2 regions of the Paenibacillus sp. EKM10P genome follow, and region 1 is predicted to be linked to the other one. Evidence: riboswitches for the same ligand, from Rfam matches in the RefSeq annotation. Region 1 holds a riboswitch; the other holds the start of a gene.
The links. A riboswitch is a leader RNA that binds a small molecule or an ion and turns the genes downstream of it on or off. The one in region 1 is predicted to bind cyclic di-GMP.
Positions count from the first base shown of each region.

Region 2: linked by a shared signal. The riboswitch ahead of HFE01_RS24105 (LPXTG cell wall anchor domain-containing protein) and the one ahead of HFE01_RS01085 (glycosyl hydrolase) in region 1 are both predicted to bind cyclic di-GMP.

Region 1 covers NZ_JAALET010000001.1:299,182-315,465, reverse strand. Annotated here, with positions in the region: gene HFE01_RS01135 (zf-TFIIB domain-containing protein) at 1-589, opposite strand, end outside; gene HFE01_RS01130 (flippase) at 576-1,919, opposite strand; gene gmd (GDP-mannose 4,6-dehydratase) at 2,042-3,031, opposite strand; gene HFE01_RS01120 (GDP-L-fucose synthase family protein) at 3,052-3,990, opposite strand; gene HFE01_RS01115 (sugar transferase) at 4,025-4,723, opposite strand; gene HFE01_RS01110 (CpsD/CapB family tyrosine-protein kinase) at 4,808-5,485, opposite strand; gene HFE01_RS01105 (YveK family protein) at 5,466-6,215, opposite strand; gene HFE01_RS01100 (helix-turn-helix domain-containing protein) at 6,544-6,912, shown strand; gene HFE01_RS01095 (hypothetical protein) at 6,964-7,146, opposite strand; gene HFE01_RS01090 (PD-(D/E)XK nuclease family protein) at 7,456-9,750, opposite strand; gene HFE01_RS01085 (glycosyl hydrolase) at 9,799-11,397, opposite strand; cyclic di-GMP riboswitch class I at 11,411-11,492, opposite strand; gene HFE01_RS01080 (sugar phosphate nucleotidyltransferase) at 11,648-13,024, opposite strand; gene HFE01_RS01075 (UDP-glucose dehydrogenase family protein) at 13,769-15,097, opposite strand; gene HFE01_RS01070 (glycosyltransferase) at 15,103-16,203, opposite strand; gene HFE01_RS01065 (glycosyltransferase family 4 protein) at 16,232-16,284, opposite strand, start outside.
Region 2 covers NZ_JAALET010000017.1:33,121-49,404, forward strand. Annotated here, with positions in the region: gene HFE01_RS24105 (LPXTG cell wall anchor domain-containing protein) at 1-1,161, opposite strand, end outside; cyclic di-GMP riboswitch class I at 1,397-1,477, opposite strand; gene HFE01_RS24110 (AraC family transcriptional regulator) at 1,528-2,409, opposite strand; gene HFE01_RS24115 (DUF445 domain-containing protein) at 3,042-4,298, shown strand; gene HFE01_RS24120 (TIGR02328 family protein) at 4,332-4,712, shown strand; gene HFE01_RS24125 (NAD(P)H-dependent oxidoreductase) at 4,812-5,486, opposite strand; gene HFE01_RS24130 (winged helix-turn-helix transcriptional regulator) at 5,671-6,081, shown strand; gene HFE01_RS24135 (stalk domain-containing protein) at 6,151-7,398, opposite strand; gene HFE01_RS24140 (YcnI family copper-binding membrane protein) at 7,647-8,396, opposite strand; gene HFE01_RS24145 (copper resistance CopC/CopD family protein) at 8,428-10,104, opposite strand; gene HFE01_RS24150 (bifunctional diguanylate cyclase/phosphohydrolase) at 10,401-12,251, opposite strand; gene HFE01_RS24155 (DUF5317 domain-containing protein) at 12,535-13,128, opposite strand; gene HFE01_RS24160 (multidrug effflux MFS transporter) at 13,331-14,560, shown strand; gene HFE01_RS24165 (metal-sensitive transcriptional regulator) at 14,674-15,024, shown strand; gene HFE01_RS24170 (copper ion binding protein) at 15,080-15,280, shown strand; gene HFE01_RS24175 (heavy metal translocating P-type ATPase) at 15,398-16,284, shown strand, end outside.

The sequences.
Region 1 (16,284 bases):
ATGACGGACTGACATACACCTCATCAAAACGTATCAATTCCTCAATCATCCGATGATGTAGCAGAGGATAAAAGTTTCGCGCCTTGTTGAACGGGACATCGACAGTCCAAATTTCTGACACATATGCCGGCACCATCCACTCCAGCGACTTTTGCACAATAACGATGATCCCCAGTTCCGGCGATTGCTCATATTCACGCTGAACATTCAGCAGCTTGAGCAACGCATGACCATATAAATAATCTATAGTGTTGATGATGATCACACGCGAAGAAGCTTTCTTTTTATGCACGGTCATACCGACTGCCAAATCATAGGAAGGATTCATCAACGATTGCCGCAGAGGCTCTCCGAGCCATTTTCTTGACTTCGCATTACCGGTCAGGATATAGTCAGGCATTTCTACACGATAAGGTGAATACGTCGCATGACCAACCCTCATGTCCTCGAGATATTCACGTCCGCAACCCTCACACTTAGTACTGACACATACGTGGATTCCCTGCCACAGCACCTCTCCAGCACGTAACGTGTCTCCACAATGCGGGCACTGTTCCTCATGCCGAACAAATGGTTTAATCGGTATCATGATTGTTCTCTCCAACTTTCGGTACTGTAATATGAACATGCCAGAAGGTCAGGATAGACTTCATCATCCAACCCAAATTGGCTTTGACTTCCTTAAACAACAAATCCAATAGAAATACAGATATCGTAAAAGACAAAATCGTCGCCACTAAGGATCCTCGGACACCAAGCCATGGAATCAGCGCGTAATTGAAGGCTATATTCGTAACCGCACCTATTATCGAGGTCAGCAGCGTGTATTTGAACAAATTTTCATTGGTGATAAACAAGCTTTTGGCGACACTAAAGTTGGTGAAAAATAGACGAATCGCAAACAGTGACAACAGCGAGCCTGCTTCAGCAAACTCTCTCCCATACAGCACAACGACTACCCATTGAGATAGAAAAAATAAGGGGACTGAGGTCACAAGAAAGCATATAAACATCAGCCGATACACGTTAGACAACGTCTGTCTGTATTCGTCGCTTCCTTTCTGCTTGGAACGCGTCACCACCGGGGCATAAGCTGTCGTTAGCACGACCGGGATAAAGCCCAGCACCTCGATGAGTCGGAGTGCAACAGAGTATTGCCCGACCGCTTCGTTTCCCAACAATTCTCCGATAATGACCTGATCAATTCGTGCCTGTACATATACAGCGGAGGAGGACAAAATAAGCGGCCAGCTGTGATTCATGATTCGCCGAGCAGTTGTGAAGCGGAACGTCCACTTGTTCACACGCCGCCCTTCCTTATGGAAGAAATACAGCAGCAGCAGGCTTCCCAGCAGAAACTCTCCATGGGCACACAACGCCACTACCCAAACTGGAATACCGGACAATAATAGAATGATTTTGACGGTGGAACCGAGGACAAAGGCGGTATTCTTGGCAACAACCGTATATTTGGACAACATCTGCGCACGGAACCAGTAGTCGATAATATCAAACAACTGAAATACCGAGGCCGTAGCCAGGATCAGATTGATTAACCGCACTGAACTGTCTTCCGGTCTGAGCAGTGAAATAAAGGAATAGGACAGTACAATGGCTACCAAAGTACCTAACAACTTCAGCAGAACCGCCGTACCCAATAGCTCGTGCTCATCCTTGGGGTGTTTGACAAGATCGCGTACTAATATAGAATCAAAGCCAAGGGTCGTGAAAATCAGAAACATCCCGAAAAAGGATTCCGCATAATTCCATTTTCCCAGTTCCTCTGGTCCCAACACTCTCGCCATGATGATGCTGACTGCCAGCCCGAACACCATGCGAATCATTTTGTCACCGAATAGCCAGGATGTATTCACCAGCAAGCTTCTGCGCGGTTTGGCACGTTTCTTGACTAATGTCATAGGTTCTACTCCATCTTGAAAAATGACCTCAAACATTGCTTTATGATCTGTTGATCTGTCATACAGCTGAAATCATGTACAACGAAGAGACCCCCCGGCCAGGCGGGCGGCCTCTCCACCTCTTACACGACGACAGAAGCTTCAACTGCAGCCTGCCTTTTTACACGCTCCAAGTCTGCATCCACCATCATACGAACGAGCTGGTCGAAGCCGACTTCCAATCGCCAGCCCAGCTTTTCTTTCGCCTTGGCACAATCGCCAAGCAATAGATCTACCTCTGCCGGTCGAACAAATTGCGGATCAATCACGACATAATCTTCGTAATTTAAACCTACATGAGAAAAAGCAATTTGCAGCAGTTCACGCACAGAATGCATTTCTCCTGTAGAAATCACGTAATCATCTGGTCGATCCTGCTGAAGCATCAGCCACATCGCCTTTACATAATCCCCTGCAAAACCCCAGTCTCGCAGTGAATCCAAATTCCCCATGCGCAGCTCCTGCTGCAATCCCAGCTTGATACGAGCTACTGCATCCGACACTTTGCGTGTTACAAACTCCAGCCCTCGGCGAGGTGATTCGTGATTGAACAAAATACCGGAGCAAGCAAACATATCAAAGCTTTCGCGGTAGTTGACTGTAATCCAATGGCCGTACACCTTGGCTACACCATAAGGACTACGTGGGTAAAATGGGGTCGTTTCTGTCTGCGGCGTCTCCAGTACCTTACCGAACATCTCGCTGCTTGAAGCCTGATAAAAGCGTGCATCCGGCTTGGCAATTCGAACCGCCTCCAGCATATTGGTAACAGATAATGCTGTGATTTGCCCTGTAGCCAAGGGCTGCGGCCATGAGGCCGCTACAAAGGATTGAGCAGCCAAGTTATAGACCTCATCCGGGTCGGACTGACGGACGGCTTCGATCAGCGAAGCCAGATCGGTCATATCACCGGAAAGCCAGTGAATGTCATTCTGGATATGCGCTACATTTTCAAAGTTCGGTGTGCTGGTTCGTCTGCGCACCCCGTACACCTCATAATCCTTGGACAGCAGCAACTCAGCCAGATAAGACCCGTCTTGTCCGGTAATCCCAGTGATCAGCGCTTTTTTCATTCCAATTCCCCCACCGTTATTTATTGTTCAACCAGATCCAGACCTTGAAACGCCTGGTATACAGACCTTAATCCTTCTTCTAGTGAAATACGCGCCGACCAGCCTAGCCCGGAAATCCGGGATACATCTACCAACTTACGCGGCGTTCCGTCAGGAACGGATGTATTAAAAGTAATTTCGCCCTCATAGCCGACTACATTTTTGACTCGTTCAGCCAGCTCACGGATGGAAATATCCTCACCCACACCGATATTTACAATCTCATTCCCCTCATAGTTATTCATCAGAAATAGACAGGCATCAGCCAAATCATCCGAATGAAGAAATTCTCGCCGAGGCGTACCGGAGCCCCATACTTCTACAGTTGGAGATTGATTCAGCTTAGCCTCATGAAACTTGCGGATCAGCGCAGGCAGCACATGAGAGGTTTGGAGATCAAAATTGTCGCCCGGACCATATAAATTCGTAGGCATCACCGAAATAAAACGGGTTCCATACTGACGGTTGTAGGACTGACACATTGTAATCCCGGCAATTTTAGCAACCGCATAGGCCTCATTGGTAGGCTCAAGCTCACCTGTAAGCAGATATTCTTCTCGCAACGGCTGTGGAGCAAATTTGGGATAGATACAGGTAGAGCCTAGAAATAACAGCTTGCTTACATTCTTCCGGTATGCCGCATCAATCACATTTGTTTGTATAAGTAGATTGTCACGGATAAAATCGGCTGGATATTCGTTATTTGCCAAAATCCCGCCCACCTTGGCTGCTGCCAGAAATACATAATCCACGAGCTCTGTATCAAAAAAATGATCTACGGCCTCTTTATTGCGCAGATCCAGCTCATGGCTTGTGCGAGTAGTAATATGACGATATCCCGCTTTCTGAAGCGCTCGAACAATAGCGGAACCCACCAGCCCATTGTGTCCTGCCACATAGATGTTGGAATGAAGCTCCATCCTTCTCTCCTACCCCTCTTTATTAAAATTGACTTTAATAAGCATCCTTGGAGCCCAGCAGCACACGAAATGTTTTCAGCATGATGATCATATCCGTGCGGAAACTGCGTCTAGATATGTACTCCAAATCCAGTTCTACCATCTGGTCAAAGCTTAGATGATTGCGACCGCTGATCTGCCATAATCCGGTGCAGCCCGGTGTAACCGTCAGACGCAGCTTATCCCTCATGGTGTAATCATGGACTTCTCTTGGCAATGGGGGTCTGGGGCCTACAAGGCTCATATGCCCACGTAGTACATTGAAGAGTTGCGGTAGTTCGTCGATGCTCGTTCTGCGAAGAAAGCGACCCACACGGGTAATTCGGGGATCGTCCCGCATTTTGAACATCGCACCCTCAATTTCATTTTCCACCAGCAATGCAGACAATCTGGCTTCGGCATCAGACACCATGGAACGAAATTTGATCATGCGAAACGGTCGCTCATGTTTACCAATACGTATTTGATAAAATAATGCACTTCCTTTGGGGTCCTCCAGCTTGATCAACAAAATGACGAGCAGAAATACCGGGCACAGTACGATGATTCCAATAAAAGACAGGATAATGTCCATACTTCGCTTCACGAACGGATATACGCTCCATCCTTGTCGTCGTTCAAGCCCATGAGCGACCGAATATACATCTACTGACGCGCCCAGCACTTTGGCCTCGTTCGAGCGGGAAGAAGACACGTCTCATCACCTCACTCCTTATTGATAAGTATTATTTATTCATTGTTAAAAGAATCTTATATACTTTTATTTTCCCCGATTTATTCATGTCAGATTGCGTTCCTCCATACCACGCTCGGCGCGGCGCTTCACGTTATTGAGCACTACACCTAGAATGCGCGCCTTAACTCTTTCTAAATTTGCCTTCGCCTTCTTAACGACATCCTTTTTGACCTTCCCTGCCTGTACTACCAAAATGACACCATCACACATGGCACTTACAATGAGGCCATCCGGAAAAGGCAGCAGGGGTGGCGTATCCATCAGAATCACGTCATAATGTTCTTTGAGCTCAACTAGTAGAGCCTTCATTCTACGGGAACTGAGCATCTCGGACGGATTGGGTGGATTCGGTCCAGCTGTGATTGCATGCAGATGATCAATCCCGGTTTCCTGAACCACATCCTGCCATGTCTGTTGATTGGCAAGTACCCGTGTCAGCCCTGTATGATTGCGCAAACCAAACATATGATGCAAGGAGGACCGACGCAGATCCATATCCATAACCAGCACCTTTTTTCCCTCTTGCGCATAGGTTACAGCCAAATTGCTAATCGTGACTGTTCTGCCTTCACCCGCCTGAGCGGACGCCACCATCATCACCTCAATCGGCTCGTCTATAGAGGAAAACTGGATGTTAGTGCGAAGCATGCGGTACTCCTCCGACACGGAAGACTGAGCATGCAAGGATGTAACAAGCTGATTATTGATTAATCGCGGCATATTGTCCCTCACCTACCTGTTTAGGAGTTGTAGTAGAGCTGTCAGAGCGTCTATCTTCTTTTTTCATTTTTGTAATCAGGGATAGGGTAGGCAGACCGAGTTCTTTTTCAATATCCTCCTCATTTTTAAATGTATCATCCAATACCTCCAGCAAAAACGCCAAGCCTATGCCCAGTAATAAAGAAATGGTAAAAGCAATAAAAATTTGTATAGCGGGATTATTGTTCACGGGAACTGCTGGGTCATTCAGACTGGCTTCGCTTAGGATGGTGACATTGTCCATTTTCATGATAGAGGGGATTTGCCGTTTGAATACTTTGGCTACCGCATTGACGGTTTTCACAGCCTTCGTATACGATAAATCGCGGACTGTAACATCCATGACCTGTGAATCACCTGCGGTGTTTACTCTTAATTTTTGCGCCAAAGCTGACGGAGTAACCTTAAGATCGGGGAAGCTGGCGACCACCTGATCCATAATCGCCGAGGAGATCATAATTTGCTTATAGGAGTTCGTTAGAGCTATATTGGTTTGCACCACACTGTAATCGACGACACCTGCACGGTCCGGTCGTGGCGTCTGATTAATAATGAGCTTGGCGGTAGCTTCATAAACCTGCGGGGTAAAATATACATTTTTTATGCCTACTACAGTACACACCAGCAGTACAATGCTACCAATCAACCACATTCTTTTGCGGATCAAACGGATGTACTCTTTCAACTGCACAAGACCAGTCCTCCCTGCTTGACTTGTTTTCGATGAATAACGCTTGTACTGATCCTCTGCATGACGGGGAAAAGAACGATGCATGACCCTCTAATCTATAGTAAAATGTTGTATAATAGCGCATAGAAGGTCTAGCCAGCGAATAAGCACACAATGCTCAATCATCGTTGGCCTCTTAAGGGTATATAAATGAAGATATAAGTGAAAACTATGAAATAAGGATACGTTATGTAACCTACATAATTAATTTATGATACAAATTGTATCTTGTCAAGCGTAAAATTGCTCTTTTTACCTTTCTTAACCTTGCCTTCAGGAGGAAAAACAGATGAATTATGGAACCCGCATCGCTGAATTACGAGAACATAAGGGATTAAAACAAGAGGAATTAGCACAATCCCTCGGAATTACGCGGGCGGCTCTTTCTCACTATGAAAAAAATAGACGCAAGCCAGACTTTGAGATCCTGACCAAGCTCGCTGATATTTTCGGGGTAACCATCGATTATTTGGTGGGACGTACGAGCCAGCCGACAGCCATATTAGATTCAGGTGTGAGGGAATTTGTGGATCAGCTTGAACTGTCCGACGAGGATATTCTGCGACGTTTTAACCTGACGATTGACGGACGCACCTTGACTGAGGAAGAAGCCAAGCGCTTTATCGCGTTTGTTCGAATGGAACGAATGATGGAATAATGAAAGCGCTACTGCTCGGTGTTTGGATCAAGTAGGACCAGCAACTGAAATTTACATGCGCTTGTCCTCCCGGCACTTGATATCATCTACATCGCCATTTAGCCATTCCGGTGTCGTGATCCCACATTGGAGCAAAATGTTCCGTATGTCCAAGTGGATAGCCGCTTTGCCTGCTTTTCGTGCGTTGTTTTGAATAAGAGGGCTGTTCTCCCCTAATTCTGTTTCCTTATTCATTCAGCATTAACCTCACTTTATTATTCTTGGTCACCGGAAAGAAATTCCTTACAAACCATGTATGTATAGTCATGAACAAAACTATTATATATGAATACATAGCTGCAATGTTGTCGTCTTATGACGAGAATATAAAAGGATTTTCTTATTTTTTTCTCCATTATACGTAAAGTATTGGCAATTCAGAACGATTTACAAATAAAAAAGAACCTGTCAGGTCCTATTTTTTCCTGATAGGTTCTTCTTTGTTTTTTTTCGAAATGATATTAGATATTCATTAGGTAAGGTCCTACATGCATTCCGGTGTAACTAAGCGACCTCGGCTGCCTGAGAAACCTGAGTACCTCCGGTCGCTCGGACTTTGTAGACGTAATGACTTCCAGCTTTTACAGTGCGGTCCGTATACGTGCTTCCTTCTACTTGCGAGGCAATCACCTGATAGGCACCGTCTGTCCGGTCAGCACGCAGCACATCATAGGAAGATATGCCTTCTGCTTGAAGCCAATTAATCTTTACCACCCCATCCTGAATAGAGGCTGCTTTCACCTCTGTTGGGGCAGAGGCCGTGGTTTGATCTGTACTTTTTAATTCCAAAATATATTGTACCGATTCGCCAGGGCCCAGCTTTTCTTCAAAATCAAGGGCAGGAGAAGCCTTCAGCCCTGATATGGAACGCTGCGCCTGACTGTAGGTGGAACCCGCCCCAAAACGTTCCCCCGTGTACAAACCAGCTTTTGGCATCGTCACCCGTACACGAACGGTCTGCGTAGTGGATTCGAAGTTCACTAGGTTCACCAGCAATTTGTTCGAGGTAGCGCCGCTACCTGCCAGCGGTTTAAGCTTGGACGTATCCACCGCGCGAACATAAACCATCTTATCCTTGGTTTCCTCTGGATTCAGTATGGTATAAGTCAGCGGTTTGCCATGCGTGGCATAGGCTAGACTTAAGCGTCTCATGATCTTAACGCGGGTGTCCTGCCCTTGCCCAAACGGATAGATTTCCGTGTTAGCCGGATTGTGGCTTTGCAGATCAAAGCCTGTTTTAAACAGCGTGTAATCCTTATAAAAAGCAGCGTGCTGGATAAACATATCGGCAAACCCGATTTGCGATCGCATAATCCGATCGAATGCAGCTGCTTGTGGCTGACTAGCCCCGTAATCAGGATTGTCTCGATGCGTATCGTTAGTACCGAACTCCGTGTTTAGCATCTTTTTCGCCAGTCCGTTGCTCGAACCACCGAAGGTTTTCAAATTCTGAACGAAGCTGCCCCCGCCCTCTTCATTATACGATTCACCGTAGGCGTGTCCGTTGGTCAGGTCGGTGACTTCCTCCAGCTGTTTACGCTGCGCTGGGTCCCGTTCCCATCCATCCGGATCACCGCATTTCTGCGTACCTCCGGTTTGATTTTTGCACGCCTTGGTAGAATAAGTCGGCCAGTAAGCCCAGCCCGGCGCTACGGTTTTGAGATGCGGTGCCAATTGCTTGCCTTCCGTATTCAACCACTTAGCCACAGCTAGGTCTACTGCCTTGGAACGGTTAAACAATCCAGGCTCATTATCTACTTCATAATATTGAAGGTATGAACCATATTTTTTTACATAATCGCGCAACTTTTGCTTGGCCGTCTCTGGCAGAGTACCATCTATTTGCAGCTTAATATCACCTGTATATAGATACAAAGCAGACGATTGCATATTATACTGCTTTAACGTTTGATAGTAATCATCCACGTCTGTGCATGCCTTGCCCACATTACTGGCACAGGTGACCCTCATGACGTTGCCGCTATAGGCAATTCCCAGCCATTTGAGCACGTATGGTAGATGCTTAACTGCACCCTGATCATAATAAAATTCTTTATTGTTTACATTCGTACCAGTCAGTATATATTTCCCATGTACCGGTTCGGCCGCAGGGGAAGCTAACGTCTCCAAGCTCAAGTCATCCCAAGTCCACCACACATTTTTATCTTCTGCAGAGGAGCAGTATAGGCAGCGCGCTGTCTTTAGCTTGAGTACGTTAACACCGCTTTGCAATTGTTCTTTGGGGATATACAGCTCGTAGTTATTTTTGAAGTTATAGGTACTCCCAGTACCGGATACCCCGGCAATCTGAATAATTCCGGACAGCTGATGATTTGAAAAGACAGCCATCTGCGGCACCGCTTTGCCCGCATCCAAAATCCGAACACGGAATATCATACCATTGGGAGGAACCTGATTCAGCTTATATTGAAGTGTTAGTTCTGGATTCGTGGATGCATTCAAACCGGGAGGAATATCTCCACTGCTGAGCAATACCGGAACTGTTGTACTTTCTGCTTCCGACAACGCCGAAAATGCTGCTTTAGCAGATAATTCGGAAGAAGCTGCTGCTGCAGAAATATCGATATTATCCCTACCGACCACTCCTTTAAATTCCGCTGAGGAGTCATCCCTCTGGCCCAGCTTCCATACTGGACTGGCCGCCGCTACCTTATCTGTCTGCAATTCTACACTTTTTGAAGGCGTGTATATAAACCAAGCGATCATGGCTAGAGCTGCGACCCCTAGTAATCCGGATAATACGACCGTATACCTATGGGTCAACCATTTTTTCATCATATGATACACCCTCTCTCCTCAAAATTTTTGACCGGGAAAGAGTATCTATCAAGGAAGAAACAAAGCGTTTCCGGGAACCACCGCTTTCGCTTCATGCTGACTTTCCCACATCAGACGTGCCATCGCATCGCCTTTTTCATCATAGTATTCTACTTTTAGATCTACCATTTTACCTGCTTCCAAAGCGATACTGCCTTTTCGTTCTGTCCAGCTTTGTTTGAACCAACTATCGATCACTAACTTGCCGTCTACCCATACACGAATACCATCATCGGATATGGTTGTGAACGTATAGGTCTCGCAGTATTGTGGCTTGATTTTACCCGTCCAGCGAACCGAGAACTGGTCGGCATTTACCTTTGGATCAGCAGCAATGGCACGCCAGTTGTAGTCCAGCTTGCTGTCTGTACGGATCAAAACAGGACTGCCGCTCACATTCATATTGTTGAAATATTCGCCCCGTAGCCCGTTCACATATACTACATCAGGAACGGAAGGAGGAGTCGGAGCTGGAGGAGCAATCACTACTGGTGGAGCTGGGAGAGGCTCACTTTGTCCCTCATCCGGTAAGGTCGGTACATCTCCGGGTTGTTGGATGGCCTCCAGCCCATTTTTCACATCATCCCGTGTCAAACTCTTCGCATCGTTCATATAATCCTGTATTTGAGTGGTTGTGTTATTCTCGGTCAGCATCTTGCCCCAAGTCATGGAATACACCCATTTTGGCTGAGCCTGCAACACCTCAGAACTAGGTATCTCACCGTGCTCGCCAATGGCAATCGGCTTATTCCGTGCCAACTCGAGCAGTCCTTCATAATGACTTTGCTTAAAATCATTGTTGTAGATGTCTACTGCCAAAATATCCACTTTGTCATCCCCCGGATATTTTGGGGTATACGGGACAGTGTAGGAATTGGGAGCATTGGGACTCCACACCCACAGCAGATTGTTCAATTGATGCGTGTTAACAAAACGGTCGTACATGATATTCCATAGCTGATTGAAATTGTTTTTGTTTCCCCACCAGAACCAGTCACCATTCATTTCGTGATAAGGTCTCCACAATACCGGAACCCCTGCATCACGAAGCTGCTTTAACGATACAGCGACCTTATCCAGATCGGCAATGAGGAGGTTATACTGCGCAGTGCCTGGTGTGACATATTTATTGAACTCCGCCTGACTTACTTTGGCCTGCACATTGGCCCAAGTCAGCGGTCTACCCGGCAGCGCTTCATGAAAAGTCATCGTCACAATGCCACCTGCTCTACTCCAACGAATAGCGCTATCGACGACATTTTTACGTTGTGCTGCTTCTGTAGCGTCAGATTGACCAGAGATGGCTCCCATCTCATAGCCGTGCAGACCCACATACGCCTGGCTGATTTTTTGGACCTTGTTGCTTAATTCATCTGGACTTTCCAAATAATCATGCTGACCAGTGACTGTTTTCTTTCCAGAGATGCTGAGTAAATAATTGTATAGTTCACGGGCCTGAGTACAAGCGTCCGAATTAACAGGTTGTAATGAAGCGGCATTCACCACAGACAGAGAATCACCAAATCCGACGGGAAACAAAGAAAAAATTATAACTACGGGGAGTACATGACGTATCAGTCGATACAGAGGAATAAAATTGAATCTCACTTTTGCTCTTCCTTTCGGTAGCCAGGCTGCCATCCTTACGGGAAGGCCCTTTAGCTTTGCGTACCTGCCTTTCGACAGGGCTGCGTTTATCGTTGGAAGGAGTTTGGATTCCTTCTTAACCTAAGTATCGACTTTTTTTTACCAAAATTTAATAGGTCATGTTCATGAATTTACAGGTTTTCGCCCAATTTCGACAGTTTGGGCTATAAATTTTCATCAAATCTTCTTTATTTCGTTTTTACGAAAACGATTATGAGATAAATTGATGACGGGCAATTTCATTCCAATCCATGCAAAAGCGTACAATATCCTCTTCAACCAACTCAGTGCCAGTCTGCACCTCTATAAAATCCACATCGGTTACAGCCAAAATACTATGCTTGGTTCCTTCAGGGATACGGACTACGTCACCGGCCTTCACTTTGTGCAGCTTCTCATTCAAAATAATTTCCGCTTCGCCGCTAATAATGGTCCAGATTTCGCTTCGTTTGAAGTGAAGCTGGTAGCTGATATTTTTACCTTTGTGTACGCGGATTCGTTTGGTCAGTACCTCATTACCCTCGTCATACTTTACATAGTCTACAACTCGATACTGCCCCCAACGACGTTCTTCATACATTGGACGCTGATCATGAGCCTTGAGCACTTCCTTGATGCGTGGGCTTTCTGCCTTATTGGTCACAAGAATACCATCTGGGCTAGCGGCTACAATCAGATCATTCGTTCCAATGATCGCTACCGGAATGTCCAACTCATTAATAAGGCTTGTATTAACACAATCCTCCGTTACTACACCTCTGCCCACTTGCTGATTAGACATTTCTTCTGTGAGCGTATTCCAGGTGCCCAAATCCTTCCAAAAACCATCATAAGGAAGAACAACAATGTCCTTCTCCTTCTCAACGACTTCGTAGTCAAAGCTGATTTTCTCCAGAGATGCGTATTGCTTTTGCATTTCTTCATAATTCAGCGGCAAACCCTTGGATGCCAGGATATCCAGCAAATAGCTTAATTTGAATGCAAAAACCCCGCAGTTCCATAGAGCATTGCGTTCAATCAGACGCTCCGCCTGCTCCCGGTCGGGTTTCTCTTGAAAATGGCTCACTTCGCGGTAGCCTGTGCTACCTTGAGTGGCATCGTTTTTCGGAATAATATAACCGTATTTCTCTGAAGGATAGGAAGGGACAACCCCGATTAATGCAAGCTTGCCTTCACTCTCCTGAAGTGTATGCTCCAGTTGGGCAACGGAAGCAAAGAAAGCATCCTCTACATAAGGATCTACAGGCAATATAGCTATAATTTCATCAGGCGAAACACCCGCAATGGAATATAGATAAGTCGCTGTCAGCGCAATCGCAGGAAAGGTATCTCTGCGTTCCGGCTCAACTATGATGCGCGTATTCGATCCGATCTGACTCTGGATCATTTCGACCTGCGCTCTCCCTGTCGCAATAAACGAGGATTCGGATAATCCGTTGTCTCCCAATTGTCTCCATACCCGCTGCACCATGGATTCCGAAATCCCTTCCGGGCTCTCCAGTACCTTCAAAAACTGTTTGGAACGGGAATCGTTGGATAACGGCCATAATCTTTTACCGGAACCACCAGACAAAAGTACGAGCTTCATAACTCTCCACTTCCTCTCTATTATGTGTGGGTGATCGTTCTGATGATGAGTTGCTACCCGCTACGGTATGGATTTGATCTTACGATCGCTGTTGCCGTGGGATTCTTCGGATTGTGTAAGACATTTATATGTAAGAATCCCACGTCAAAGGCGAACGCTCCGCTTCTCCAGATTCAAATCTATTCCTGCGCTACTCAAAAATGCATCATATCGATCATACCTTGTGGTGCAAAAGGCACGACCGGACATTATTAAGTCTGGTCAGCCTGTTAAAATCTCACACTTTCGGGGCTTGCCCGCTGGGCTTGCAAGCTTCTAGTAATCGAGGTTTCGTAACGCCTTGCCAAGATTGCTGCGACAACCGCGATGGCAGCTTTGCTCCGCAGGAGCAACATAGCGTATCCGCATGGTAGGCTTGCTCCACAGGGGCGCCGCGGTACAGCGCATGGCGCCTTAATCGGAAGGAGCGGCTTCAACTGTGCCGCTCCTTCCGATACGCCCTTACTACTCCCATCCCCTAAGATGGGAGATTAAACATCGTGACTTGGTGCGGCAAAAGCAGCGGAGCGGGCAGAATTGTTCTGAAGAAGCGTCAGCGTTTGCCTTTATCCCCGGATTTTAACCTTTGAATGTTTTATACAATCCAGAAAATCCGGGGGTAACAGCAATCGGAAGAACAATCTGCACGCGCAGCGCCTTCAGCGCCTCCCACATCACCACAGTCACTTTTTAATCTGTTACTTTTTAAACTTCCACTTTATCTCTGTTCCATCCACTCATCCGCGGACGACCCACGGAGTAGTATTCCAGTCCAGAGCCTTGAATCTGTTCCTCGGTGAATACGTTACGACCGTCAATCAGAACTGGCTTGTGTAGAATAGAGCCCAGTTGCACGAGATCAACTTCTTTGAACTCTTCCCAATCCGTCAGCAGGCACACAGCGTCGCTTCTTTCGGCGGCTTGCTGCGGGGAGGAGCACCATATAATATTCGGGTGATCCACGCGCTCCTTGAATTTATCCATCGCAATGGGATCATACAGCTTGACAATAGCACCTGCCTGAATGAGCGTTTCTACGATTTCCAGTGCTGGAGCTTCGCGGATGTCATCTGTATTAGGCTTGAAGGCGAGGCCCCAAATGCCAATCGATACGCCGTTTAGCTGACCCAGCGATTCACGCAGCTTGGATACAATCATAAAGCGCTGGTCAGTGTTCACCTCGACCACCGATTTTAACAACTTAAATTCATAGTCTACATTACCCGCAATTTGGATGAGCGCATTCGTATCTTTCGGGAAGCAAGAGCCCCCGTATCCGATCCCTGCTTGCAGGAAAGAGGAACCGATCCGTTTGTCCATGCCCATACCTTCTGCCACACAGGTAACGTCCGCGCCAACCTTTTCGCAAATATTAGCAATCTCGTTAATAAACGAAATTTTAGTTGCCAAGAACGCATTGGAGGCATATTTGATCATTTCAGCACTGCGGATATCGGTCACATAGATTTTATCCGTGAATACCTGATGCAGAGTGACCATTGTTTCACGCAAACCTGTATTGTCCAAACCAATAATGATGCGATCTGGATGAAGCGTATCATTGATGGCTGAGCCTTCTCTCAGGAACTCCGGCGCGGATACAATATCAAAAGACAAACTCGTATGTCGAGCCACTACGTCCTTAATCTTTTCGTTCGTTCCGACAGGTACGGTACTCTTGGTCATAATAATCTTGTACCCGTTCATGGCTTTGCCGACATCGGCAGCCGCCTGTTCAATGTAAGACAAATTCGCCTCGCCGTTAGCCAGTGAAGGCGTACCTACCGCTAAAATAACGATATCCGAGCGACGTACCGCATCGGCCAAATCCGAGGTGAACTCCAAACGGCCAGCTTCCAGATTCAACGCGATCAATTCCTCAATACCCGGTTCATAGATCGGAGATTCTGCCCGATTCAACATGTCGATTTTGTACTGCTCCAGATCGACACAAATCACCTCATTACCTTTTTGCGCAAAACACACACCCGAGACGAGTCCAACGTATCCAGTACCGATTACAGCCAGCTTCATTCCGTTCATCCTCCTTTTAGAAAGTTCACATAGGCTTGTTCTACATACTTTTTCAATTGATCCTTGAAGTTATCTTCATCAAATTTGCGGGCATGGGTAATGATATCGTCCACATTCCATGCATGTTGCTCGACCTTTGCGACGGCCTCCAGCACATCGTCTACCTGATGCTTGCGGAAAAATACGCCGTTCACATGAGGAACAATCGTATCCAGCGCTCCCCCGCCCTGAAAAGCGATAACTGGCCGTCCAGCCGCATTCGCCTCCAAAGGCGTAATACCGAAGTCCTCTTCCCCCGGAAAGACAAGCGCCCGGCATTCGGCCATCAGCTTGTTAACCTCTTCGTCCTCAAGCCTGCCGAGGAACTCAATGTTCGGGCCAGCCATGGCTTCGAGTCGTTTACGATCTGGTCCTTCACCAACGATGCGCAGCTTGAGACCGTTACGTTTGAATGCCTCGATCGCGAGATCAATGCGCTTGTAAGACACCAATCGGGATACGATCAAATAATAGTCACCGATGCTTGTAGCACGTTTGAAACGGGATGTATTGATAGGAGGGAAAATAACATCTGCCTCCCGTTGGTAATAGTGCAGAATTCTCCGTTTGACGACGGAAGAATTGGCGATAAACTGGTCTACGTTGCGAGAAGTTTTGGCATCCCATGTTTTCAGCCTGTTCATGTACAGCTTTAGCATATTTTTGAGCAGGTTGGATTTGGACTGCCGGGCCATATATGTATCGTAATCCCAGGCAAACCGCATCGGTGTGTGACAGTAACAAATGTGAAACGTATGTTTGGGTACCTGGATGCTTTTCATAAATGCGCTGCTGGAGCTTAAAACAATGTCGAAATCCCTAAAATCAAAATCACGGATAGCGATGGGATACAGCGGCAGCACTCCTTTGAAATTGGTCTTCACTCCTGGGACGTTTTGTAGCCAAGTGGCTCTAATGTCCGCATCCTTCAAGTTGCGCGACAGGCGCTCGTCGCTGAACACCGTTGTGAAGATGGGAGCCTCCGGATACATATCATGGAATACCTCTACTACCCTTTCCGCTCCGCCCATTTGGATTAAGTAATCATGTGCTATCGCTATTTTCATCTGAATCATCCTTTAACGCGAATGTCGGTCAGACTCCTGCCAACAAACCCTTATAGTAATGAACTATATCCTTAACAGTGT
Region 2 (16,284 bases), on a different contig from region 1:
ATATCTTATGGCCCACGAGAGTGTTTGTGTGGCATGATCATACTTTTCAACTTTTTTGGACAAAAATTCACCACGCTCCACCTGAACTGTAGCGGTGGCAGCAACGTTATCTATCGCATCTCCTGAAAGCGTCGCTGTGTTGGAAAAGCGAGTTTCGTTGCCAGTAATGCGGGTGGAGTATTGGATCTGATAGGCAGTGCTAATGCTAGCATCTTGAAAACGAATTGCAAATCCGGTCCCGGCTTGATCCGATTCAATGGCGTATTTACTCGCATTCACTAGGTCTTTGACAACGGTCGTGCCATCGATATTGACTTGCAGATGATAGAGTCGGATAGAGCCTCTCACGAGTTCCAGTCCTGAAGGAGTTGGATCGGTAATGAGGGCGTGTTTAACGGTGTTTAGCTGTTTGTTCACATCAATGGCCCAGTCGATCTGGTGGGTGCCATTTATTTTTCCTTGCTTGCTTAAGGTTGGCCCTGACTGGGGTTTCACATTTACGATGACCGTTTGAACCCCGCCTTTAATTGGAATCGCAATGATGACTTCTGTGCTGCCTTTCACCGTTTCTTTTGTGAATTCGGTTTTAATTTGCAGTTTGCCGCTGACATGGGAATGGTTCTCTACATATTGGTTAAAGGTCATGATGACCTTACCCTGACGATCTACTGTAAAGAACCCCACGGTCCCGTCTGTAGTCACTAGCGGAGATGAGATATCAGTGTAGATGACAAACTGTTCTGGTAAGTGAAAGGTGAAGGTATCCCCTGCTTTATAAGTATCGTCAGGAAGCTCCCATTCATAGCCAAGTTGGATGGCTGATCCAATGTCGAACGTACTACCTGGATTATATACCGCATCAATGACACGTCCGGCTTCGTCCGTTAGACTCAACTTCGTTAGTATACTCTGGGGAGCTGCTTCCTTTTGAGACTTTGAATGAGCTGCTCCTTGCACGGAAGGGACAGTGTTTGGCGGAACCTCCTTAGGGGGTTCAGGGTTTGGGACCGCATATACAGCATCCGTAACGGTTGTAGGATCGGATACAGCACTGTGCGGCAGTTCAGGGGCAGGAGGATCTGCGTAAGCCAGTGTGGTGCTGAAAAAGCTTTGGACAATGAGCAATAAGGCAATAATCATGACATTTATTTTGGTTCCCATGCTCCAAGTGATTCTCCTATTCATCGTAATATGGCAAGCTCCGGCGGTTATGTTGTGTTATATTGTTTTCCTTCCCTCCTCCTAGTTCGAAATTAGTATATTCAGCATGCTAGGTTGACATGACTACCCCAACAGAAAAAAACCTTGATCATAGTGATCAAGGTTTTTTCTTCGAGAGAGGTATAGCAATTTTGTGATGGAGCTATGTAAAAAGGCATAATAAAAAGCTCGTTCACCTGGTAACTGGCTGCCATCCGAGTAGGAAGGCCCTATAGTTTTGCGTCACTGTCTTTCGACAGCTTTGCCATTAGCTTGAATAGCTTGTTCGTCTATCGTCTATCAAACGGAGTACATGAGACCTCCTATTTACAGTTTGGAGCGGTTTCCCCATTTTTTACGGAAGGAATGAGGTGTTTCCCCTACATGTTCCTTGAATAGGTTGATAAAATGGCTTGTATTGGGAATCCCAACGTACCTTGCGATATCCACAATGGATATGTCACTGGTTTTAAGCCATCCCTGAGCGGCTGTGATCCGGACATTAATGAGATAATCAATTGGAGAAAATCCAATCTGTTTTTTGAAATTTTTAGCAAGATTAAATTTGTTTAGGTTGAACATGTCTGCCAGTGAGTCTAGCGTAATTCGTTCACAATAGGACTGGTCCAAGTACTGCTGCACCCGACGTACTTCGCTGAGCGTTCCAGCATTTACATGCCGCTGATCATAAGGATGCTGCAAAATGTACGTCAGTATCTCACCAATGAGTCTGGACGTTAGCAGCTCGCCGGAAAGGCTCCGATCAGACTGTCCGCAGATTAGAGCATGCAGCTTGTCCAATATAATAGACGGATTGTGCACGGATATTACCGGTTTATTATGCTTGGCAAATTGTTCGTAAAAATGCTCGATCAGGTTGCCGTACAGGTATAAGCTGATAAACTTCCAGGCTTCATCACCGGAGGTGCTGTATTGTACATATTCCTCGCAACTAACAAAAAACAAATCATGAGGCTTTAAAATATATTTCTTGTCCTGGTACAGTAACTCTCCCTTACCAGACAGCGTAAAAACAAGCAAAAAGGAGGTGAGTTCTTTCCTTTCTATTGTAAAATCAGAGGTTTTTTGGAAATATCCTAATTCCTGAATATATAAAAGGGATTGCTTGGCAAAAGCGGAGGGGGTGCGCACAATTACGACAGGTTCGCCGTTCCAGAGGCCCTCGATGTTTTTTTGGTCTGTTGTCATATTCAATTCCTTTACAAAAAAGCAATTTTATCTAGCTTATCTTGGTTTGTTTTACCAATATATAATGGCTGATTAAACATGATTTACTATTTAATAAAAGTTTATTTTATCACATTAAATATGTCTAATATCAAAATTTGCACTTTATAACATTAAATATGTCTATATATCAAATTAAGTGTGTTAGTTTTATAGAAGCCTCGCTTCTTATGGATATTCAACTTGGTCATCCGTATAAAAGGTCGAATATTGTTGAAAGAATTCTGAGGTCATCATGGATTCAAATCCTTTCTGGGGTCAAATATAGAATAGGGCTGAAAAAAATATCTTACATGCCCATTCAACTTTTCCATTCACTTCTCCTTTCGGTTTAAGAAATTTAGGACTTGGTTCTGATAAAATGGTTCGTAAGGCTTATTATTGAAAATGAGATTTTGGACCCAGTGTTGTGATTTGGTTCACGAACATGAATGTAAAAAAGAGAGATATATGCATAAAAAATTACGCAAAAAATGTTCTTATGTGTTGAATTAAAACGCTCTCAACTTTGGAAATTATACAGGCAATGATATGATGGGTAATACATGTATAAGTGCTTAACTTACTCGATAGTTAGTTTGGAGGATTACAGAATGGAAAAACCCAAAAATACGAAAACCGCAGCGGCTTGGTCGCTCGTTATTCTAGGGGCAGGCTTTGCAGCCACGGTGCCCTTCCAGCAATATGGGTGGGCTCGTTTGTTAGCCGGAGCCTTTGAGGCAGGACTTGTAGGGGGACTGGCAGACTGGTTCGCTGTCACAGCATTGTTCCGTCATCCGCTAGGCATCCCGATACCACATACGGCGCTTCTCCCCAAAAATAGGGACAAGCTCACGAATGCATTGGTGAATACGGTGGAAAATAACTTGCTGAACAAAGACAGCATTGCTTCTAAAATCGCGGACATTCGTTTGGCGGAGCTGATGCTGGACGGTGTGGAAAAAGGATTGCGTACACCAGAAGCGGCAGCATCGATAGATGTGCTCGCCAAGCGACTCGTCCAGTCGCTCCCGCTCGCGGAATTGGCTCCGATTATCGTGGCTGAGATCAAGCGACAGGTGACGGACATCGATGCCGGACCACTACTGGAGGCGCTTGCCCGCCAATCCAGTGAGAAGGGCTATGATATTCGCGCACTGGATTACACGCTGGAGCAGGCGGAATCCTGGCTTTTGCGACCGGAAACAGGCTATACACTTGGCACCTTAGGGATGCAGGCTGTCAGTGGTTTGCAGGTGAGCGGGCTGATGCAATTTGCCTTGAACGCCTTCCTCGGCTATCTGAACGAAGAGCGCATGGGTGAAATGATTCGTCATTTCCTGCTGGATCAGGTAGCGGAGCTGCAAAGGGAAGAGCATCCGCGCCGTCTGGCAGTGATCGACGGTCTGAGAACACAGGTGACCCGATTGGCAACGAAGGAGACGGTTCAGGAAGGGCTGAACGGCTGGAAGGATAGCCTGATTGAAGCTTGGGAAGGCGAAGCGTCCGTGCTCGGTAAAATGGAAGAGCTTCGTACCCGCTTATTGAACTATATGGAAGACGAAGACTATGTGCCGACCTACATTTTACCGTTACTGGATCGGATGCTGGCTGATTTAAGAGGGAATACCGAATTGCTGGACAAAATTAATGCACGAATCGTGGAAGGAATTACTAGTCTCGTGGAAGCCAATCATAGCCGGATTGGTAACCTGGTGCGCGAAAATGTAGACAAAATGGACAACAAATCCCTGATTGCACTGATGGAGGACAAACTGGGACAGGATTTGCAGTGGATACGTATTAACGGCGCAGTAACAGGCTTCCTGATCGGTATTGTACTGACAGGTATCCGTATGCTAATCCAATAATACAGAAAAAGCTACAGATAAGGTTGTGGAAGCATGAGGCTTTGGCATGAACAATTGATTGGCAAGCTCCCCCGTCCCCAACTGTTGGGACAACATCGTGAGTGTTGTGCCCTGCGGGGGAACGGGTGGGGAAAGCCACACGCCACAGTGAATTATGTGTTCGACTATCACCCCATGCTGCTGGTACGCTATCATAAGCTCATTATGGACGAAATGAAAAGCAGAGGATACAATGTTGATCCACTATGGGAACAGCCATTGTATCGTGGTAAGCAGTGTGAACCTTGGGAAGCGGAGCTAGGCGAGGAACTGGCAGGCGCGGACGCATATGTGGAGCATGATGACGAATATATGAAGGAGTGCCTGGATAACCTGGCTTCCAAAGGAATTTTAATAGAGATTGAAGTGATCTAAAAAAGCGGGCTGCGGTGTGTTCATCATTCAGATGAAGCGCCGCAAGCCCGCTTTTTAGATGCTTTAATGTCCTAGGTTTGGAAGGGTATGAGTCGCAGGCTACAGAACCCAACGTGTAACTTTCTCCAGTGGTTGCCTGGATTTTTCCCGCTTGGGTTCATGAGCACGATAACCGAAGGCAGCGATGACTGAAATATCCAGCAGCCCGTCCTCCAGCAGGCCTTCTTCCTCCAAAATGGCATGCACCTGATCATAGTTAAAGCCTTCAATCGGGCAGGAATCAATGCCGATCTGAGCTGCCGCTGTCATCATATTACCTAAGGCAATATAAGTTTGCTTGGAGGCCCAGTCGAATAACGTGCGTTCGTTTTCCAGCAGGCGTTGGTTTTCACCTTGGAAAATCTTATAGCGGCCTGGTAGGGAGGCGAAGTCTTCGTCAGACATACCCTTCACCTCTTTATACATGTACTCCACGTAAGGTGAATCATAACGGACATCCTTACGTGCCAAAATCAAAACGACATGGCTGGCCGCTGGGATCTGCTTTTGACCACCACTGGAAACCGCAGCCAGTTTTTCTCTCAATGCCTGATTTTGTACGACTACAAACTGCCAAGGTTCAAATCCTACGGAGCTTGGGGAAAGTCGTCCAGTTTCGAGAATGAATTGAAAATCCTCCTCCGGTATGATGCGATTAGGGTCGAATTCTTTCGTGGCATGTCTGAATAGAAAGGCATCCAGAATTTCCTGTTTTTTAGCTGATGTATTGGACATGAAATGTACTCCTTTAGATTTGGGTTTAGTTGGTGCTCCATTGGTTTTCTGCTACTATAATGAGAGTTGATATCGAATATATAGTCATCATATAGAAAGTTTTTTGCGGGAACAAGTACGCACATATTTGTACCTTGTAGGTCTGGGGCTATTAGTCTACAACCTGTAGAAAGAAGGGGAATACATGGCACAGGAGATGGAACATACAGTTAGCGTTAATTTTGGGTGTCCTGTCGCGACAACTGTTGGGATTATAGGCGGCAAATGGAAGGGGGTCATCTTGTATCATTTGACCACAGGACCACGGCGCTATAATGAAATTCGACGGACCCTCCCTAATATTACACAGCGGATGCTAACCTTGCAGTTGCGCGAATTGGAGCGTGATGGCATTGTGCACCGTGAAATTTATAACGAGAACCCACCGCGTGTGGAGTACTCGCTTACCCCGTTGGGAGATACGTTAAGACCGTTGCTGGATTTTATGAGAGACTGGGGTGTCTTCTACGGAGAACAGGGTTGCGAGCCTGTGGCGACAACTTCCAAGTCAGGCAAGCATTTTGCTAAAATAGACATGAAAAAAGCCCACCGATGATTTCATAGCAGACGCATGAGAATCATTAGCGGGCGGAATAAGAACGGGATATCTTTATAAAATATAATCTTATTTAAACTCGATGGCTTCGTTCATCTGTGCCCAGGCTGTTTCTCCGATGATGCCCAGACGCCAGATAGCGATTCCTTTGAGGTCATAACGTTTGGCTAAACCGATCTTGGCGTTAACGGTGCTGTCTTTTTCGCTACCCATTGAAATTCCCAAAATGAGCTTATCCCGCGAGGTTTCCTTCAACGCCAGTTTTATGGCTTCGTCCACTTTATCCAATGGCTCAGGCGTAGATTTTTGTCCGTAATCATAGGCCATGATGATCAGATCGTCCGCCAGATTACCCAGCGTCTTGTAATCATAACCAGTGTAAGAGCTATTCAGCGGATGCAGAACGACGGTGAGCTTGAGTCCCGCTTGATGCGCTTTGGCCGATAACTTTTTAATAAAAGCGTTGTAATCAGAACGAGCTTTGGCCTTATCGCCGCTCCAGCCTAATCCTTCAAGATCTAACGTAATGCCCTTGAACTGCTTATCGGTGGCAGTGCTGACGATTTGGGAAATGGTCTGTTCTTGAAGCTGCGTATTTTCCAAAACCTTGGTTAGCTCATGATTACCGTCTACAGAATAAACCATCAGGTAAGGGGAAGTCCCCTGGCTATCTGCCTCCTGTAAAATAGACTCAGGCGTTACAGCTCCGGCAGCTTGTGGCCATTTATATTCTTTGCCAGTCGTTGTGAATTGTCCGTTCGTATCAATTCGGCTCCAGCCGAAGGCAACGGCATTAAAATTTGGTATTTTGGATTTTTGGTCAAAGGAAGACAGCGCATAGAAGCCTACAGTATACATAGCTTCACGTGGCGATGTAATAGAGACTGTCCGTGTTCCCTGATTCCAGTTGACTGTGGCTCCAAACTGTTGTCCGAAAAAGCCCAGCGGAATCATCGTGCTGCCGCGCACGGTTTGCGGTGCGGCTGTTAGTTGAACGGTTTGTCCGTCTACTGTGGCATTGCGGCTCCCCATTTTGAGAACTACCTGCTTGGTTGCACTGCCTTGCGTTTTGGTAGCGGTGATGCTTTGGCTGGCTTGATCCCATTTCACTGTAATGCCCAGAGCCTCAGAAATAGCGCGAAAGGGAACCATCGTCGTGCCGTCCATCATGGCAGGCTGTACAGGGAACGGCAATGGATATCCGTCCAGCATGATGCTGATCTTACTCGACTCCGCTTGTGCCATGGGGCTATAGATGCCCGCTGCGGTACTCAGAAGGATAACGCTAGATAACAAAGCCTTATTTACGATTTTCATCCTATGATCTCCTATGCTCAATAGATTGCAATGCTATCATGTTAGAATCGTGAGGTTTCTACCATTTTACCAAAAAAATGATAGATAGGTGAATGTGAAATGATAGGATGAGATAAATCTGAGTATGTATTTAAGCTGAATAGTATAAGAAAAACATCGTTATTTTTCATATAAAAAAAGCTGACACCTTTTAAAACGGTGTCAGCCTTTTCTTTTTAAAACAGTTTTATATTTTATTGTAACCCAGATTATTTGCGGCGTTTGAGTGCAATGCCGACAGCTACGGCACCAAGAACGACTGCAATGATCGAGAGGACAAATGCTGTGGTTTGTGCAGCAGAGCTTGCTGGAGCAGAAGCAGCAGGGGCAGCCTCAGCAGCATTGTCCGAGGTAGGTGCGGTGCTGCTGCTATCTTTAGCCGTATCTGTGCTTGCATGACCCTCTGCGGTGCCTGCCGAATCATGTCCGCTGTCTGCGGCAGGAGCAGGAGTTTCCGGTGTGGCATCCGCCGTGATTGTAGTAATGGAATGAGGATTGTTACTTCCTTCATCGCCTGTCCATTCCACAATACTTCCGTCACTGTAATATTGGAAGGCGTCCCAGGCTGCTGCAGTATTCTGATCTGCATTTTGTGCTACAAAGCTGAAGCGTTGGTACTGACCCGCTTGGATTCCGTCTTTTTCGGACGTCCAGGTGACGGTAGTTATTTTGCCAGAGCTGTCTTTTTCGGTGGCTACCTTCCATTCCGGTACAGGCTCGTATTGTTTGAAAACGACCTCTTTGGGAATTTTCAAGGCCACTTTAGTGGTTGGAATGTTTTTTTCCACAGGCACTTTCAACGTGTACGTTTCCCACGCATTAGGTTGTGAAACAGAAGGCTTGACCGTCACATGCGCACTGGCCATACCTGCAAAAAGCAAGGCACCAGCCGCAATTAACCCCATGGAAGTTGCTAACCTGGACAACCTGGATTTTGCTGTTTGAATCGTTGTATTCATATTTATTTCGCTCCTTTTAAGAATAAAATAATTATTTTTTACCGTCTACTTGCAGAGTGAATTCAGCATCAACCGCATCGAGTGATGCTGTCAGAGCATGTACTTTTACTGCCCATGTTCCTTCGGAGGTTATCAATTCCTGACTGCGGAAAGGCTGTTGCTGCTTCACGGGCAAGACAAATTCCTGTTGATCTTGGTCAGGATTAGCTGGGATAAGCGTTAATGTGACCTGCTGGATTCCTGAAACGGCGGCACCCTTGCTATCCTGAATGGCTACCTTAAATTCATTGCTGCCCACAGCATTAGGGCTGACTGCCAGTGTAACGCTGTATTCGCCAGTAGTGCGAGTCTCCTCAAACGGTACAGCAGGTGCCTGGCCAGGTGACAGGTGAGTGAGCACCGCTGCCAGTAGCATCACGAGCAGACCGACGGACAGCTCGGTACGCAATCCTCCGGCGGCTCGCTTGCTCGCCGCCGCTTGCCGAGCGCTGCGAAACTGGCTGGCTGCGAAGACCAGCATCACTAGCAGTAGCGCTGCTTTACCAAGCAGAACGAGTCCATAGGATGTGTTCAGCAGCATGGAGGGAGCTGGAATGTACAGCACCGCTCCATAGATACCAGTGGCGAGTAGCGCCGCCACCATAGCCATGCCCCAGCCAGCGAAGCGGCGCAGGACCGTTTGTCGCAGAGTTGCCTGCACGGATACAGGGAGCTCCAATCCGGCAACAGGCAGGCACACCACCATGACGGCAAGTGATCCGATCCAAAAAGCTGACGCTGCAAGATGGACGAAATCTGCCACAATGGCTGGAGCCGGATGGGTGGCTGCTGCCGGATGCCCGACAAAGGCCTTGGACAGCATGAGGCTCAGCGTGAGTAAAACGGAGCTGTAGCCCCAAACACGGCGCTGGCGATCAGAAATGCTGGGATCGATCGCATAAATTAGCGTTACGCTTAGAAGCAGCACGAGAATCATCTGGATAAACCAGATTTGCCCTGCTCCCGTAAATTGAAGAGCTTCTCCCAGAATAGGGAGTGAGAAGCCCTCCCCGATGGAAACTCCGGCATCCCAAGACGCCTGAAGCGGTAGGCTAATTAAAATGACAGCAGACGTTATGCCGTAGCCGCTCCAGAGCAGCTTAGTCCAACGGGGTAATGTGTCAGAGGGTCGATGACTAAGCGTCTGCTGTTCACTGCGATTCTTGGATCGGTTTATGCTCGGTAAGAGGAACAGTCGGAAACAAATCGCTCCAAACAGCAGCGATAACCCTATGTAAAGGAGCCAACGGACAGCAATTAAGTCGATTCGTGATGTCCCAGAGCTTTCAGAAGGGGGAGCTTGATCGGTATACGCATTGGAACCGCTACCTACTTGAAATGGAATCACTCCATTGACTGGGTGTCCATCTGCGGACAAAGCTCTCCAAGTGATGGTGTAAATTCCATTCTTCACCCCTGGAATCAATTGGATCTCCATGGTGGATGGGTGCTCTCGATTGAGCTGTGCTTTTCCTGTGTCGACCCGCTTGCCTGTTTCATCAGTCACTTTGATGGACATGAAGGCAGACTGCAAATCTTCGTTGAAAGTGATAGTCACCTGAGAAGGGGACTTGTCCAAAACCTGATTTTCGGTCGGGCTGGATTCAACGACAAATGCATGAGCCCACGATGAATGAGGAAACAGGAGCAGAAGAGGGAGACACAGCAATAAAAGACAAGCCACACGGGCTGGTCTGGACAGGTACAACATGCCTGTGAAGTCACCTTCTCTCGATTACTTGAAGCGAGGATATCCTCATTTGTAGCATTTTATACGGACAAACCAATTCCTATCTTAATCATAGTGCATATAGCGTGAATAGATGGAGCGAATTATGACATTTATATGAAATTTGAAATAATGAGTATGATGCAAAATGCCGCTCTTATGAAAAGTCCCTACTGTGAAAGAAATCGCCTGGATTTCTTTCACAGTAGGGATAAAGTGGAATAGTGTATGAGACATTAGATGCCTGCTTCTATAGACTGCGTGAAAGCAGGTTGCTTATGTTGAATATATTGGATAAAAATAGCCGTTAGATCGGGATCGAATTGGCTCCCCGAACAAGTACGCAATTCTTCGATGGCCTCCTCGAATGTTTTGGTCGGTTGATAGGGACGTTCTGTTGTCATCGCGTCAAAAGAGTCGATGATCGTCAGCATCCGACACAGCCTTGGGATTTGCTCGCCCTTAAAGCCAAACGGATAGCCTCCCCCGTCATAACGTTCATGATGCAGCTCCACAAAAGGAACTAAATCTATGAATCGTTCATTGGCTTCGACAATACGTTTGCCCCACATGACATGAGCTTGTACCATCCGCCATTCCTCGCTAGACAGCTTCTCTTTTTTATTAAGAATATTCCAGGGTATTTCCAGTTTGCCAATGTCGTGAATGAGAGCTCCCAGTAAAAAACGCCGCTTATCCTTCGGACCGAGCTGAAGCACATCGCTCATGTCCGCTGCATATCTGAATACACGTTTGGAATGCTTGAAGGTGTTAATATCCTTGTACAAGAATAGATTAAGCTGCTGCTCCAGATCACGAATATCCTGTCCGAGATCGACCTCACGTTCCACTTCATTTAGACTGCCGTGTGTATGAACGATATTTTTGCCCTGTTTCTTGGCATAGTACAGTGCTTTATCCGCTAGATCGACCAGCTGTGATTTGTCGTAGATGTCAATGCGGCTTTGTGCAATGCCTGCGGAGAAGGACAGACACCCGTGTGGGAAAATTTCAACTCCCTCGTAACGGGAATCATTCAGTCTTTTTCGGATAGCATTGACCTTTTCATAAGCTTGTTCAACAGTATGATCGGGCATAAGCAAAGTGAATTCTTCTCCACCATAGCGGGATACGGTAATATGAGTACCGAACGTTTCTTTTTTGAGAAACTCACCGAGAAACCCCAGTAGCTGATCGCCCTTGAGATGACCGAAATGATCATTGTATTTTTTGAAATCATCAATATCAATCAGCGCCAAACTTAGGGGAGTATTCTGCGATCTGGATGTATTTAGTTCAGCTTCAAGTGTATTTTCAAAGTAGCTGTGATTGTACAGCCCTGTTCTGCGATCCGTGTTGGCTTTTTCTTCAATCTCACGATACATCGTGAACATTTGCTTGAACGCGTGGGATAAGAGCATGCTTAGCCCCAAGAACAGCAAAAGTCCTAAAATGCCGTTGTAATAAATCAGCGTGGTCAAGACCAAAGACAGGATGAGTGTACATAAGTATACAAGCAGGGATTCTGCCAAAAAAGCCTGTTTGAGCTCATTGAACGACCCTTTATATGCGATATAGAAGTAGATGCCCAAGGTGATTGTGTTTACCGTAAAGTAGCAGATCAATGCGAGCAGGTAGGAAGCAAAATGGTCCTCGTTCAAGGCTCCCTGCGTTCCGCCGCTTAGTTCGAACACGGTTGACGACAGGAAAATGGAAAGTGCGTAAATGGAAAAATTGACGGCATGTTTCCACCAGGACAGTTCTGTATGCCGAAACGCAGCAATGATCACATTGAACAGCAAAATCAAAATGGCAATTTCAGTGCCATGCACAAAAATACAAGCGAGGTACACGGAGGAATCCATGGACTGCTTGTTACTGGCTGGTGGCAACTGGAATGTAAAATGCTCCAGAATCAGAACTGCTCCCAACAGGGAATAGATCGTGACCCACTCTGTCGTCGAATAGTGCAAAAAGGACCAATGGTTCGTATACAAGAGAACGATCAGGCCTACCATACACATGAAAAATACGTATATTCCCGTCGTGGTAACCCGTTCTTGCAGCTTTTTTAATATACTCATCATTTTTTCTCCTGCCTTGTCGTATCTTGATGTCAAAGCTACCAGGGGTGAATGGGATAATTTACAATTTTGTAATCGAAAATTTCACATGAAAAAACAGGCCGGAATCCAGCCTGTTTTGTTGAGCCTGTGCTTCCTTTTTTTCTTTATCGGTGACTAGCCTCCAATTTTGTAACCGGAAGTCAAAGCGATTACGACAGAAGCAACGATAATAGCATTGATAATCACACGGGAGTATTTCAAGTTTTTCATACGGTTCCCTCCCTTCCTTGGAATAAGCTCTGAACTAGGCATGGTGGGGGTTGGTTTCTTGTTGATTATCCTTATTTCTTTTTACGACCATCACATTTTGGATAAACAGGAACATCCCGAAGTTCATGACGACATCTCCAATACTAATCACCTGCGTGCGGGGATAGGGCTTGGAAAGGGGAATGATGTCACCAAGCAATGATAAACGTGTGCTCGCATCCATCATGTAATGTTTCGAGATGACACTGCCGGATTTAAGCATATCTGTATAATAGGGACCCAGTACTTCAGAAGCGCTCAGCGAGACCGGCATCCTGCCGCCATTCACTGCCATAACGATAAAATTCATCAACACGCCGATTAAAATAAGCTTGAATCCCTTATGATGTCTGTTCAACCAGAGAAATATCAATCCGACCACGTAGACTCCCATAAATAGATACCCATTAATGGCTGCCAGCCAAGCCCACTTTTCCTGAGCATAAAAAATAATGAATTGAACCACCAGCAGCAGGGGGAACATCCAACCGGCTATAAGGCGAATATGACTGAAACGGATCAGACCTTGCCGCCAGCCTCCTCTAAACAGGCCTACAATGAGACCCAGCAGCACTCCATCATAGACCATTATCATTCTCCAAATTCTACAATTTTTTTGTTTTGGTTACCGTGTAATTCGACCTGAAATTGGTAAATTCCTGCCTGATTTATAGCAATTTTGAAAAAAAATCGCGGATTAGCGTGTAATTATTCGAAGCCAGACGAAATGAATGATATCATAATATATTGAAGTCATTATTTATATTTTAGTGAAAAGGATGATTATTATCATGAATCGGTTATCCAATACGGTAATGGTTGCCGCAGATATGACCAAATCACGAATATTATGGATTGCCTTTGTTCTGGGTGCATTAAGTGCCTTCGGACCATTGTCCATAGATATGTATTTGCCGTCACTGCCTACATTAGCCGACAATTTGCATACGACTACTTCGCTGGCACAGCTTAGTTTGACAGCCTGTCTGTTGGGACTGGCCGTTGGTCAGATCGTTGCTGGTCCGCTTAGCGATGTGAGGGGTCGCAGAGGACCGCTGGTGATTTCGCTTATTCTGTACGCCGCGGCATCGCTGTTATGTGTGTTTGCTCCAAATATCGCTGTGCTCATTGCGCTTCGCTTTATTCAAGGGCTTACGGGATCGGCGGGGATCGTGATTTCCAGAGCAGTGGCCCGTGATCTGTACTCGGGCAAAGAATTGACACGCTTTTTCTCACTGCTCATGCTGGTGAATGGTGTGGCTCCCATTGCTGCACCTGTGCTGGGCGGAGTCATTTTGAATTTTGTTTCCTGGCGCGGTGTTTTCATGGTGCTGTGTGTAGTTGGTGTGGCCATGCTAATTGCCGTTGGATTGGGTCTTCCAGAAACGTTGCCAACGAACCGTCGTTCATCCGGTGGCTTGAAGCAGACGCTAGGAACACTCGGTCATCTATTTGCAGATCGGCGCTTTATGGGTTATGCCCTCTCGCAGGCACTGATTACAGGGGCGATGTTTGCGTACATCGCTGGCTCGCCTTTCGTGCTTCAGGATATTTTCGGGGTTTCTCCCCAGATGTATAGCATCATTTTTGCGGTGAATGGTTTGGGGATTGTACTGTTTTCCCAGTTGACGGGTAGACTCGTGGGTCGATTTAGCGAACGACAATTGCTCTTGTCAGGTCTGATAATTGCGGCTGTAGCCGGGATCAGCTTGCTTACCGTAGCTTTTACCGGAGGCCAATTGTTAGCTGTATTAATTCCGATGTTTTTTGTCGTATCCTGCGTAGGTATTGTGAGTACAACGACGACTTCACTGGCCATGCAGAGTCAGCAGCGTTCCGCAGGCAGTGCGTCCGCCATGCTTGGCTTGCTGCCTCTATTGCTGGGCTCCATCGCTTCACCGTTGGTAGGCTTGGGTAGTGGAACAACCCCCGTACCGATGGCGGTTGTTATTGCTATAGCTGAGCTTGGTGCGCTGTTAAGCTTTGTTGTACTTGCCAAGGAAGCACGCTCAAAAGTGTGAAACAAGGCAAAATGGTGACATTTTTCAGGAATGTTGACATACCCCACGGGGGTATATTATGATGGGATTATATTAAATGCATGAGTGCATTACACCACACAGGAGGCTGATGTATGGCTGAGGAGCAACCTGTTTCCCACACTGAAGTCCACGGGACTCATTGTGGAACAGATGGGGAGAAGACAGTTAGAAAAAGTCATCATTCGGCGGAATTCAAGAACAGCCTTGTATCCCGGTTAAACCGTATTGAAGGGCAGGTACGCGGGATTAAGGGCTTGATTGAGAAGGACACTTACTGTGACGATGTGCTGAACCAGATTGCGGCTGTTCAGTCGGCACTGAATGGTGTCGGCAAGCTACTGCTGGAAGGGCATATGAAAAGCTGTGTCATTGAGCGCATGCAGGCAGGAGAACAGGAAGTGATTGATGAGCTACTAATTACGGTTAAGAAGCTAATCCGTTAAAAGTAGCAGATATACACATTATGGGTATGGACGTACCCTTGAGGAGGAAACGAAAATGGCACAAGTTACATTGAACGTAGAAGGCATGAGCTGCAATCATTGCGTGAAAGCCGTAGAAGGAGCTTTGGAAAAAGTAGGCGCTACTGGCAAGGTCAACCTCGAAACGAAACAAGTAAGTGTAGAATATGACGAATCCAAGCTGAGTGTTGAAGCGCTGAAAACAGCCATTGAAGACCAAGGCTATGATGTTGTTTAAGATTAAGATGCTGTATGATGCGTGAACAGATTTGTTCGAAGAAGAAGCTTCCTTGTAAGGAGCTTTTTCTTTTTGAACACAATATACCCCACTGGGGTATGTAGAAGGAGGACTACCATGGAAAACCGTGCGACCGACGGTGATAAGCATACAACACTTCATATTACGGGGATGTCCTGCGCAGCCTGCGCAAGCCGTATTGAAAAAGGTTTAAACCGAATAGACGGAGTGGCGCAGGCTAATGTGAATTTGGCATTGGAGCAGGCGTCTATATCCTATGACCCCAAGCAGGTGGAAATCCCTGAATTCCGCGATAAAATTGCTTCTCTTGGTTTTGGAACTGTGAGTGAAGAAGCCAATTTGAATGTGACGGGCATGACTTGCGCAGCCTGTGCAGCTCGAATTGAAAAAGGATTAAACCGAATACCAGGCGTAACAAGTGCTACGGTTAATTTGGCGATGGAAACAGCCCATGTGGAATATGCTGCTGGGAGTACTACGGTTAGTGATCTGGTAAGCAAGATTGAACAGCTGGGCTACGGAGCGATTCCGCAGAGCGCTGAGGACAATATTGCGGATGTTCGCAGTAAGGATATCCAACGTAAAAAATGGAAGTGGATAATATCGGCAGTACTGTCGCTTCCATTATTGTGGGCGATGGTGGCTCATTTTTCCTTTACCTCATGGATTTATGTACCGGAACTGTTCTTGAATCCATGGTTTCAACTTGTACTGACAACACCCATTCAGTTCATCATTGGATGGCAGTTTTATGTGGGCGCGTATAAAGCGCTTCGCAACGGTAGTTCGAATATGGATGTGTTAGTTGCACTGGGTACGTCTGCGGCTTATTTTTACAGCTTGTACCTTACTCTGCGTCCGTCTGATGTCATGGAGGGAATGGCGGGAATGCCTGTCATGACCATGCCAGAGCTGTATTACGAGACAAGCGCGGTACTCATTACGCTTATTCTGGTCGGTAAATGGTTCGAAGCGGTAGCCAA